3 regions of the Paenibacillus hunanensis genome follow, and region 2 is predicted to be linked to each of the others. Evidence: predicted binding sites of a transcription regulator. Region 2 holds the regulator's gene; each other region holds the start of a gene.

Region 1 (3,290 bases), 1.1 Mb from region 2:
GGGTAATGACCGTATCGTAGCGGGTATGCATTCTCCATTTGATGTGATGGGTGGACGTGTAATGGCGACAGCGCTGTCGGCGGCGATTTTGAATGATCCAGATAACAAGCAGCTCAAGCAGGAAGCTTATGCTCAGGCGCAAAAGGTGCTCAAGGATCAACAGGGTACAGCGACAGACCGTTTTAGCAATTATCAGGCGAATAAGCAAGCCTATACCGAGCGTCTGACGTATGGGTTCCCACAGATTACAGCAACTAATGAAGCAGTATCCGTTCCGAAGGGTGCTGAGGTACTGCTGGAGACACGTTTACCTTATCTGACCGATGCACAGCGTCGCTGGGTGCTGGCAACAACTGGTCTCGCTTCTGTTTATCCGGTGCTGAATGATCCAGAAGGCTGGGGACGTTTGAATCTGTTTGCAGCGGCAGATGGCTTTGGTGCTTTCCCGAATGATGTGACGGTAACGATGGATGCTGCCAAAGGCGGCTTCAATAGCAAGGATACATGGCGCAACCCGATTTCCGGTAAAGGTGGCTTGACTAAGAAGGGTAGCGGTACACTACAGCTGGCAGGGAAAAATAGCTACACTGGCGCAACTCATCTGCAAGCAGGTACACTGCAAGGTCAAAATGGCTATGCGTTCGGACGCGGCAATGTGTCGAACGAGGGCGGTGTACTGTCCGAGAAGGTAAACGGCTGGCTCGTGATCGGTGGCGATTACAAGCAAGCATCCAAAGGAACGCTGGAGCTGAATATTAGCAGCAAAAACGACCTGCTCAAAATCGATGGTACTGCAATGTATGGAGGTAAGCTAAAGCTCAATTTCACGAACGGTTACATTCCTAGCAATGGTAGCAAAATCATCATTAGCGCTCCTACAGCGAAGCATGGTCAATTCGCTTCGGTACAGGTAACGGGTCTGCCAGAGGGCTACAGTGTGAAGCCGATATACAGCAATACAAGTGTGAAGCTACAAGTCATGTCCAAGTAAGCGGCATCGTCTATTTGGATGTTTGAGAAGTAGTATGATCGATTGAATAAAGAGGCTAATTCGATCCAATGACTATTCGTCTGATCGTACGCCTATATCATCATTATCTCCCTCGTTTCATTGTAGGGATTCGCTGCTCATCCAACTAAGCTATCCTCCTGATCGTATGTCTAACCATCGGTCAGGAGGATTTTTTTGGTCGTTTTTAATATACAGGCTTGGTACACTAAGAGAAAACAAACGTACAATACATATCCACATAGCGTCACATACCAAAAACACCATAACACCAAAGCACCAAAGCACCAAAACATATCAAAACAAAGCCACACACTTACAAAAAGAGGAGAATGATAATGATGTCCTATGATAATCTGAGCTATGAGCTAACCTGCGGCAATACCACCTATTCTAACGAAAGTTTGAATGCTTCATTATTTCGTGAGCTTATCGGAGAGCTGGAGCTGTATGACTTTGTCGTGCTGGAGCCGTCAGTTCCGCTTGAAAATAGCATCTATTTACAAGCTGCTTCGCTAGAGGAAGCGGAGCAGGCGGGACAGATGGTAGTCGAGCTTCGTTTAGAGTTTAGTAAGCAGGAGTTCAGGCATTATCAACTTCTTACTCAGGATCACGATCAGATTTTGACCTTATTTCTGAATTACTGGGGCGCACAACGGCTACCGGATCTAACACATTGGCAGGATGTTAGCGATCAGTTCCAATAGAATCTCAGAAATAAGTCCCATCGCTTCTTATCCATCCATGTGAAATTCTGAACCTCTGTTAGAGGCAGATCATTTGGTTATTCCTGTTTCTACGATGTATCCATTCTATCCGGCTAAAAGGATGTATGTGTAAAATGTATGTATATATTCGAATAATGTACATCTACACTCCCATCGCATCGAATATATAAACCTGAAGGCGGCTATCCAACAAAGAGGATATCTGTCTTTTTTGTAACTATTAATAAGTTGCATACAAAAATATTACTGAAAACTATCTGTAACGTATTGACTTTATATACAGAAGAGTTATAATAGTCAAAGAAAGTCAAAGTCAGAACATATTGATCAAACATCAAACTGACCTTTTCTGATCAATAACGTTTCTGTGTAGTTGATATAGGCTTACTTAATTCGAACTTATATGGAATTCTATCCATGAAAGGGGCAATGATCGATGCGTTGTCAACATTGTAATCAACACGAAGCAACCGTAGGACTTCAATTTACAGTTAATCATAAATCGGAAAAAATGTTTCTCTGTCAGGACTGCTATGCCAAGATGAATAGCGGTGTACCTTTTAATGCAGGCTTTGGTTCGTCCGGTCAGGGCATGTCGCCACTGGATGAATTTTTCAAAGGCTTTATGCAATCTCAATCGAATCGCTCGAATGGTGCAGCAGGTCAACCGGCTGCGGGAGCTCGCACACAGACTCGCCGCGGTGGTGGCGGTATTCTGGATCAGCTCGGTCGCAATCTGAACGATGCGGCTCGCGAAGGTCGTATTGATACCGTGATCGGACGTGATGAAGAGATCGAGCGTGTGATCGAAATTCTGAATCGTCGTAACAAAAACAATCCGGTGCTGATCGGTGAACCAGGTGTCGGTAAAACAGCAATTGCAGAAGGACTGGCACTGCGTATTATTGAAGGCAAAGTACCGTCGAAGCTACTGAACAAGGAAGTCTATTCGCTGGATGTGGCTTCGCTCGTAGCTGGAACAGGTATCCGTGGACAATTTGAGGAAAAGGTAAAACAACTGATCGCTGAGCTGGAACAGCGCGATAATGTATTACTGTTCATCGATGAAATTCACCTGCTTGTAGGTGCAGGCTCTGCGGAGGGCTCGATGGATGCAGGCAATATGCTGAAGCCTGTACTGGCTCGTGGTGAGCTACAGGTGATCGGTGCGACCACATTGAAGGAGTATCGTCAGATTGAAAAGGATGCTGCGCTGGAACGCCGTTTCCAACCTGTAATGGTCGACGAGCCAACACTGGAAGAGACTGTAGCGATTCTGAATGGGCTGCGTCCAAAATATGAACAATACCACAGTGTACGTTATACCGATGAAGCAATAGCAGCCTGTGTACAGCTATCCCATCGTTATATTCAGGATCGCTTCCTGCCTGACAAAGCGATCGATTTGCTGGATGAAGCAGGTGCGAAGCTGAATCTGGCTGCATCGGCAAGTGATGATACCCAGCTGCGCAGTCGTCTGGAGCAGGTGCGTTTGGAAAAAGAGCAGGCAACTGCATCTGAGCAATATGAGCGTGCTGCTGAGCTTCGCGATG
Region 2 (3,290 bases):
AGTCAATAGATTACGCTGCTGACGTAGCTGCTCGATCTGTTGCATAAGCCCATTACGTGCTTGATACGTCTGGGTAAGCTGTTCAATCGAGAGCGGAATGTGCTTTTTGATGGCGATCTCCTGTAAAAGGGTGGCATGTTGCTGGATGTACTGAATGTCTAACATCGTATTCGCTCCTTGGGCATCGGGCAGTGTCTGTGCTGCCGCTTATTTTGTAAAACACAAAGAGCGCTCCTCATCAACTTGGGACGAGGAGCGCTCTGCTCGCGGTGCCACCCAATTTAATCAGAGACACAGTCTCCGATCCACTCAGGTTCCGCGATAACGGGCGAATACCGTTTAACTTAGGGACATTACTGCAACCGATCATAACGCTACATAGCAGTAACTCCTTGACGAGAACGCCTCCGGGTTGGATTCCCTTCACAGGCGATTTGCCGAATATGGATTTTGTCACAGTGTACAGGATGAGAAGGGGAGCGTCAAGGTGTAAAAGGGATTTGGATTGATTTTCACCGCTGGAGATAGGTGTACGAACAGTGCGAGGAACACATCAGTATAGCTAGAACTACACTGATAGATAGACGATAAAGAATCGATTTGCGGGGGAATAAATAAACGTTTACAATGCTGATTATACACACTGGAGATGGCAACCAAACTCCTGTGAGCATCCGATAAAATGATTATACATTCTCTATAAAAATGCAGATATAGTTGCATACATAACCATGAACAAAGGAGTGATCCTGATGGCAAAAAAGAAACGCAAGATTCCCCAGCTGATTTACCAGTACGATGGCGTTCAAAATAGTCCTGGTTATATTTTCGTCGCTGTTAACGGAGGCGATATGGATACACCGTATCATAATCAGAACGAGTATATGCTTTTCATCTATAGTGAAGATTTTGAGTGTATATTGCCCATCGTCAAAGCTCAATTTCCACTCGTTGATCCCTCTACGGGAGAAACACATGATAGGTTTGATCCGTGCTGGGACAATCCGATCGAGGCAAAAATATGGCATATTATTTTAGCCGAGCTGGATCAATTGCCCGTACAGGATGAAGAGCAGCGGCAGTTTATTTTTCAATTTACAACATGGATTAGAACAAAGCTGGAGAATGCAGATATGATTATTATTGAAGGTACACTGTAATGGTGAGACATAAAATGTAAGCTGCGTTCTCAACATGGATGATGATGCATCGAAATACGGATCGTATGGAAATGAATGACTATGATATTAAAAGTAGATGGTTTGGGGATATATCAAATAGCGTAGTGTTAGAACTATTCATAGATATGCAGTATTGGCAAACCGGAATTTTATGGTATAATATTATAAAGTCAAAGAAAGTCAAAGTCAGCGAGCAAATCTATTCATTTACTGTGATGACAGGGAATTATGTTTTGCTACGCGAATTCATTTTCATTGCACCTCGTGTTTGAAAATCATCAACACTTGAAATGGATGTGATGATGCCTGGAAATGGCGACCTAAATGTCACAATAACTGTGTTATGCATTCGTTTCTGACCATGAATGATATGGTTAAGTGTTATTTATGTAGACTTTGATATTATCATTGACGAATTCATGTTTTAACTATACATGGAGGAGGATACGATGCGTAATATCTCCGACATTATCGAACAATATTTGAAACGCATGCTTCAGGAGGGCGAAGGCGCGCTGGAAATTCAGCGTAACGATCTGGCTGACCAGTTTTCCTGTGTACCGTCGCAGATCAATTATGTGATCAGTACGAGATTCACATTGGAAAAAGGCTATCTGGTGGAAAGTAAGCGTGGCGGTGGCGGGTATATCCGCATTCGTCGCATTGAGCTACCTGCACAATCGACGATTCACACGCATATCCACGAAAGTATCGGTCAGAGTATGAGTCAGAGTGCTGCGGAGGGGCTGATCTATCAGCTTCTGGAGGCACGGCTGATCTCAAAGCGTGAGTCTGAGCTGATGCGTGCGGTTGTATGTAGAGATGTCATTTCAATCAATCTTCCCTATAGAGATGAAGTCCGTGCAAGAATGATGAAAGCGATGCTGATCGCCTTGCTTGGCTCTTGATCACTCGGGAGAAGGGGGTTATTTGAATGATTTGTCAGGAATGCCAGCAGCGGCCGGCTACCCTGCATTTCACCAAAATCGTAAATGGCGAAAAGACTGAATTTCACATTTGCGAGCATTGTGCGCGTGAAAAGGGGGAGCTGATCCCGGGCACTTCCGGAGGCTTTTCCATCCATAATCTATTGTCTGGATTAATGGATTTTGATGCAGGGAACAAGGCGAAGGTCGCTGGAACGCCAGCGCAGCAGCTGCAATGTCCAGAATGCGGAATGACCTATGCGCAATTTCGTAAGCTGGGACGATTTGGCTGTAGCTCCTGTTACCAGACCTTTGATCGCCAGCTTGATCCGATGCTCAAGCGTGTACACGGTAGTACTGCCCATTCGGGTAAGCTGCCCGCACGTGCAGGTGAGCAGATCAAGGTGAGACGACAGGTTAACGAGCTGCGCCAGCAGATGCAGCAGCGTATTGCCGAAGAGGAATTTGAACAGGCAGCGCAGCTGAGAGATCAGATTCGCGAGCTGGACAAGCAAATTTCACAGGAGTTGTAAGGAGGAATGACGTATGCCGAATCTCCGTTTTACCGAAAAGCCTTTGAGCGAATGGATGCAAAAGGGCGGAGATTACTCGGATGTTGTAATCAGCAGCAGGGTACGTATTGCCCGCAATCTGGTGCATCAGCCATTCCCGATTATCGCTTCCACCGAGCAAGCCCAGCAGGTGCGCGAACGATTGACCGCTGCCTTGCAGGATGAAGGTGTGCAGGCGCAGGGACCATTTGAGCCGCTTGTGCTGGATGAGCTGGATGATGTCGATAAAGAAGTATTGATGGAGAAGCACCTGATCAGTCCGAACCTGATCAATGACTCACGCGCTGGAGCAGTATTACTGGCGGAAAATGAATCGGTGAGCATTATGATCAATGAGGAGGATCATCTGCGTATTCAGTGTCTGTATCCCGGCTTTCAGCTGGAGGAGGCATGGCAGCGCGCAACCGCGATTGATGATGCGTTTGAACGTGTAGTCGATTATGCCTTTGATGATCGGCGTGGATATTTGACAAGCTGCCCGACTAATCTCGGTACAGGGCTACGCGCTTCGGTTATGCTGCATTTACCAGCGCTTGCGATCATGAATCAGATTGGTCGTATTTTATCAGCGGTATCGCAGGTAGGTCTGGCGGTGCGCGGATTGTACGGTG
Region 3 (3,290 bases), 840 kb from region 2:
GCTTGAATCAAGTCACAATCACACCAACCCAGCTGAAGAATTCCATTCCCAACCAATATACCGACGTTAATATTGTCTATCCCGTACTATCCGGTCTGAATAACGAAGAAGCACAACATGATATCAATGGAGCACTTCAAACACATAGTGAGAAGTATCTTGCAGCCGCGAATCAACAGATGCAGATTGCAGGTGAACCTCATGCTAAAGATATGCGTTACTCCATACAAGGCAACTATGCTGTCACTTACAATCAGAACGGTATCATTAGTGTTGTGTTTAGAGAATATCAATATGTGGGCAAAGCATATTCAGGCTTGAAGCAGACAGCTATGATCTTTAACCTGAGAGATGGTAAAGTGATTCAGCTAGAAGATATATTGGCATCTAATGCTGTTCATGTACAAGATTTGAGAACATTCCTGCGACTCGATATCAAAAAGCAGGGTGAGGTTAAAGGGTATACACCAGACAAATTTGACGCACTGGCTAAAAATTCGACAGCCTATATTAATCAATCATATCTGACTAATAACGGTTTTACTATTTTCTTTGCACCATATCAGATCGCTCCAGGCGATCTCGGAATCCTGGAATTTCATTTTAACTGGAATCAATTTCTTGCTCCTGATAGTAATCCGTTCCAAGCTTATCAATAGATGTTATCCCATATGTGAATCAATCCACAGCTCAATATGAAAAACAAAAAAGCTGCAACGGCTCATCCCGTTGCAGCTTTTTGGCTATTTCCACACATACACAAAGTTGTTATTACACGCCTTGTGGAGGTGTTTTTTCAATTACTTTATCGATCAGACCATAATCAGCCGCTTCAGCTGCTGTCATGAAGTAGTCACGGTCGGTGTCGCGCTCGATGCGATCCAGCGGTTGACCTGTACGATCAGCCAGGATTTTGTTCAGCTTGTCGCGCATTTTCAGAATGCGGCGAGCTCTGATCTCGATGTCGGTCGCTTGACCCTGTGCACCACCGAGTGGTTGGTGAATCATAACCTCACTGTTTGGCAGTGCAAAGCGTTTGCCTTTTGCACCAGCATTCAGCAGGAATGCGCCCATACTTGCTGCCATACCTACACAGATCGTAGATACGTCGGCTTTGATAAATTGCATTGTATCATAAATCGCCATCCCCGCAGTAATCGAACCGCCAGGACTGTTAATGTAAAGGTGAATATCTTTTTCTGGGTCTTCGGCTTCCAGGAACAGCATTTGTGCAATAATCGCATTAGCTACGACATCATTAACTTCCGAACCTAGAAAGATGATGCGGTCTTTCAGCAAACGGGAATAAATATCATATGCGCGTTCGCCACGACTGCTTTGTTCTACGACCATAGGGATATAACTCACTAGAAACCCTCCTTAAATTACGATCATCGTAAATGTCATTATATAGTGGAATCTCTGGTCAAACAATGACAAGAATCAATTGTTCTTACCACATTATAGGGTAGTTCAAACTAAAAGTCAAAGAAAGTCAAACTATCCATCCTAAAAATTTCTAAATTACTGGAAATTGGGTTAATATAAGAAGAAGCACGCTTATTTTCCAGTATACAGCTACATATAAAAATAACCAGCCTCGGCTGGTTGACGTTCATTTCCACGATTCGTTAGTGGAAATAATATGTATTTAACAATTGTCTGGTATAACTATTACTGGAATGCTGTGCAAGGAAACAATGAATACCTTGAAAAGTATATCTTGCTCATACAGTAAATCAAGTGGCGCGCCCGCCAAGAATCGAACTTGGATCTCAGGCTTCGGAGGCCTACGTCATATCCATTGGACCACGGGCGCAAATAAGCAACAGCAAGAATGATTATAGATGAAAGAACCTTAAAAAGCAAGATAGCCCTTACAACATCGATAGCGTCAACCTTTCAACTCTATCTGCCGTTTTGCTCCAGCTTCTATTCCCTGTACACATAAATCTGGATTGGGACTGTAGGTAGACTGAGCTTTGGTTATCTATCTGCCTTGAACAATAGCTGTGATTCCAGATTAACTGAGAGTAGCAACACGGGTTGAAGCAAGTTAGTGATATTGTAGCCATTTCGTAGCTTGATCAAAATTAGCAAGTATGTAGACTTACAAAACAATATATTTTGAAAAGAGGTTCAATACTTATGAATGTATCCAAATCTTTTTTGGTAGCTATTTCAGCAACTTTGATTACTACTATTCCTATAAGTTCGCAGACTTTAAATGAACAGTCAGCAACTGCGATACCAACTTCTGCCTCTATCATTTCCTCGATTTCTCATAATGATAGAATGACTCCAAATGATACTCAAGTTGCGCTTACGAGAAGTTCTATTACTAGGAGCGGTGGTAATTTTGTAGTGCCAGCAAACTATGGTTGGCTGAAAGTTTGGGTTTACAATACTGGTAATAGTGAACTCACAGTAACTGTAAGAAAAGCTAATCGTACAACAAATTATTTATATTATAAAATCCCTCCCAAAAAGCAAATGGTTATTCCAAACAATGGAAAAGCTACAGGAACAGGCTTACATATCATTAATTTTTCTAGCGCTAATGGTGTACTTTCTGGCGATTTTAGTGTGGTTATGGCAGATAACCCTAAAAAAAGCCAAAGTTAATTCAAAAATCGTATGCCCTTTCTATATTATTTTTTGCCTTACACCTATTTTCAAGTTGGTCAGGGTTGTCTCGTGCTCATTGTGGTGCTTTCGAATGCTATGGAGATGGGGAACTTATTTTAAATTTCCAAGTAATACGAAAGGAAAATATATAGAAAAACTGTCATTAAAACGATCTATTGCGGTTAATGCTTATAGAGAAAGAGCTGTCTTTGCAGGAAAAGTAATAGGAAAAGAAGGTCTAAACGTACAAAGGCTGCTTTGTGTGTGTCCTGATTGCGTTGAAGGCGTTTGGGTAGACTCCCTCACTTCCTCGTTTACAAACAAGCAGGTTAAAGCTCAGATGTATAAACGTTTTATTCGCATCGTAACGCAGGAACACATCCACTTCAAATAGTTGACATCAATACTTGCTTCTACATCGAAAATTGGTTAATATAGATGTGGGACTTAAAAAGTTATGCCGGGACATTTTGAGTCCATGTACCTAAGCCTGGTTGAATGAAAATGAGATTACACTGAGCGAGATAAGTTGCAGGAGTGGAAAGCATGCGAAAATTACTGGAAATACAAAAGCAGCTTCTGCCCGATCTCACTGACGTACTGAAAAAAAGATACGCGATTTTACATCAGGTTATGATGACGGGGTTGGTTGGACGTAGATC

Evidence for each region. Region 2 encodes CtsR, which represses protease genes until heat stress. Its sites were predicted from a motif close to ATGGTCAATAAAGGTCAAACA; they were not measured.
Region 1: SK066_RS15950 (ATP-dependent Clp protease ATP-binding subunit) is a predicted target of CtsR. The motif match lies at 2,031-2,051, and genes of this name have one in related genera.
Region 3: clpP (ATP-dependent Clp endopeptidase proteolytic subunit ClpP) is a predicted target of CtsR. The motif match lies at 1,482-1,502, and genes of this name have one in related genera.

What each region holds. Positions count from the first base shown of each region.
Region 1 is NZ_CP139194.1:3,921,750-3,925,039, reverse strand. Features, by position in the region: gene SK066_RS15960 (phosphatase PAP2 family protein) at 1-991, shown strand, start outside; gene SK066_RS15955 (hypothetical protein) at 1,348-1,716, shown strand; gene SK066_RS15950 (ATP-dependent Clp protease ATP-binding subunit) at 2,174-3,290, shown strand, end outside.
Region 2 is NZ_CP139194.1:5,023,230-5,026,519, reverse strand. Features, by position in the region: gene serS (serine--tRNA ligase) at 1-165, opposite strand, end outside; gene SK066_RS20500 (hypothetical protein) at 753-1,160, shown strand; gene SK066_RS20495 (CtsR family transcriptional regulator) at 1,631-2,089, shown strand; gene SK066_RS20490 (protein-arginine kinase activator protein McsA) at 2,116-2,640, shown strand; gene SK066_RS20485 (protein arginine kinase) at 2,654-3,290, shown strand, end outside.
Region 3 is NZ_CP139194.1:173,916-177,205, forward strand. Features, by position in the region: gene SK066_RS00740 (PdaC/SigV domain-containing protein) at 1-659, shown strand, start outside; gene clpP (ATP-dependent Clp endopeptidase proteolytic subunit ClpP) at 772-1,368, opposite strand; tRNA gene SK066_RS00750 (tRNA-Arg) at 1,745-1,819, opposite strand; gene SK066_RS00755 (hypothetical protein) at 2,149-2,625, shown strand; gene SK066_RS00760 (sugar-binding transcriptional regulator) at 3,175-3,290, shown strand, end outside.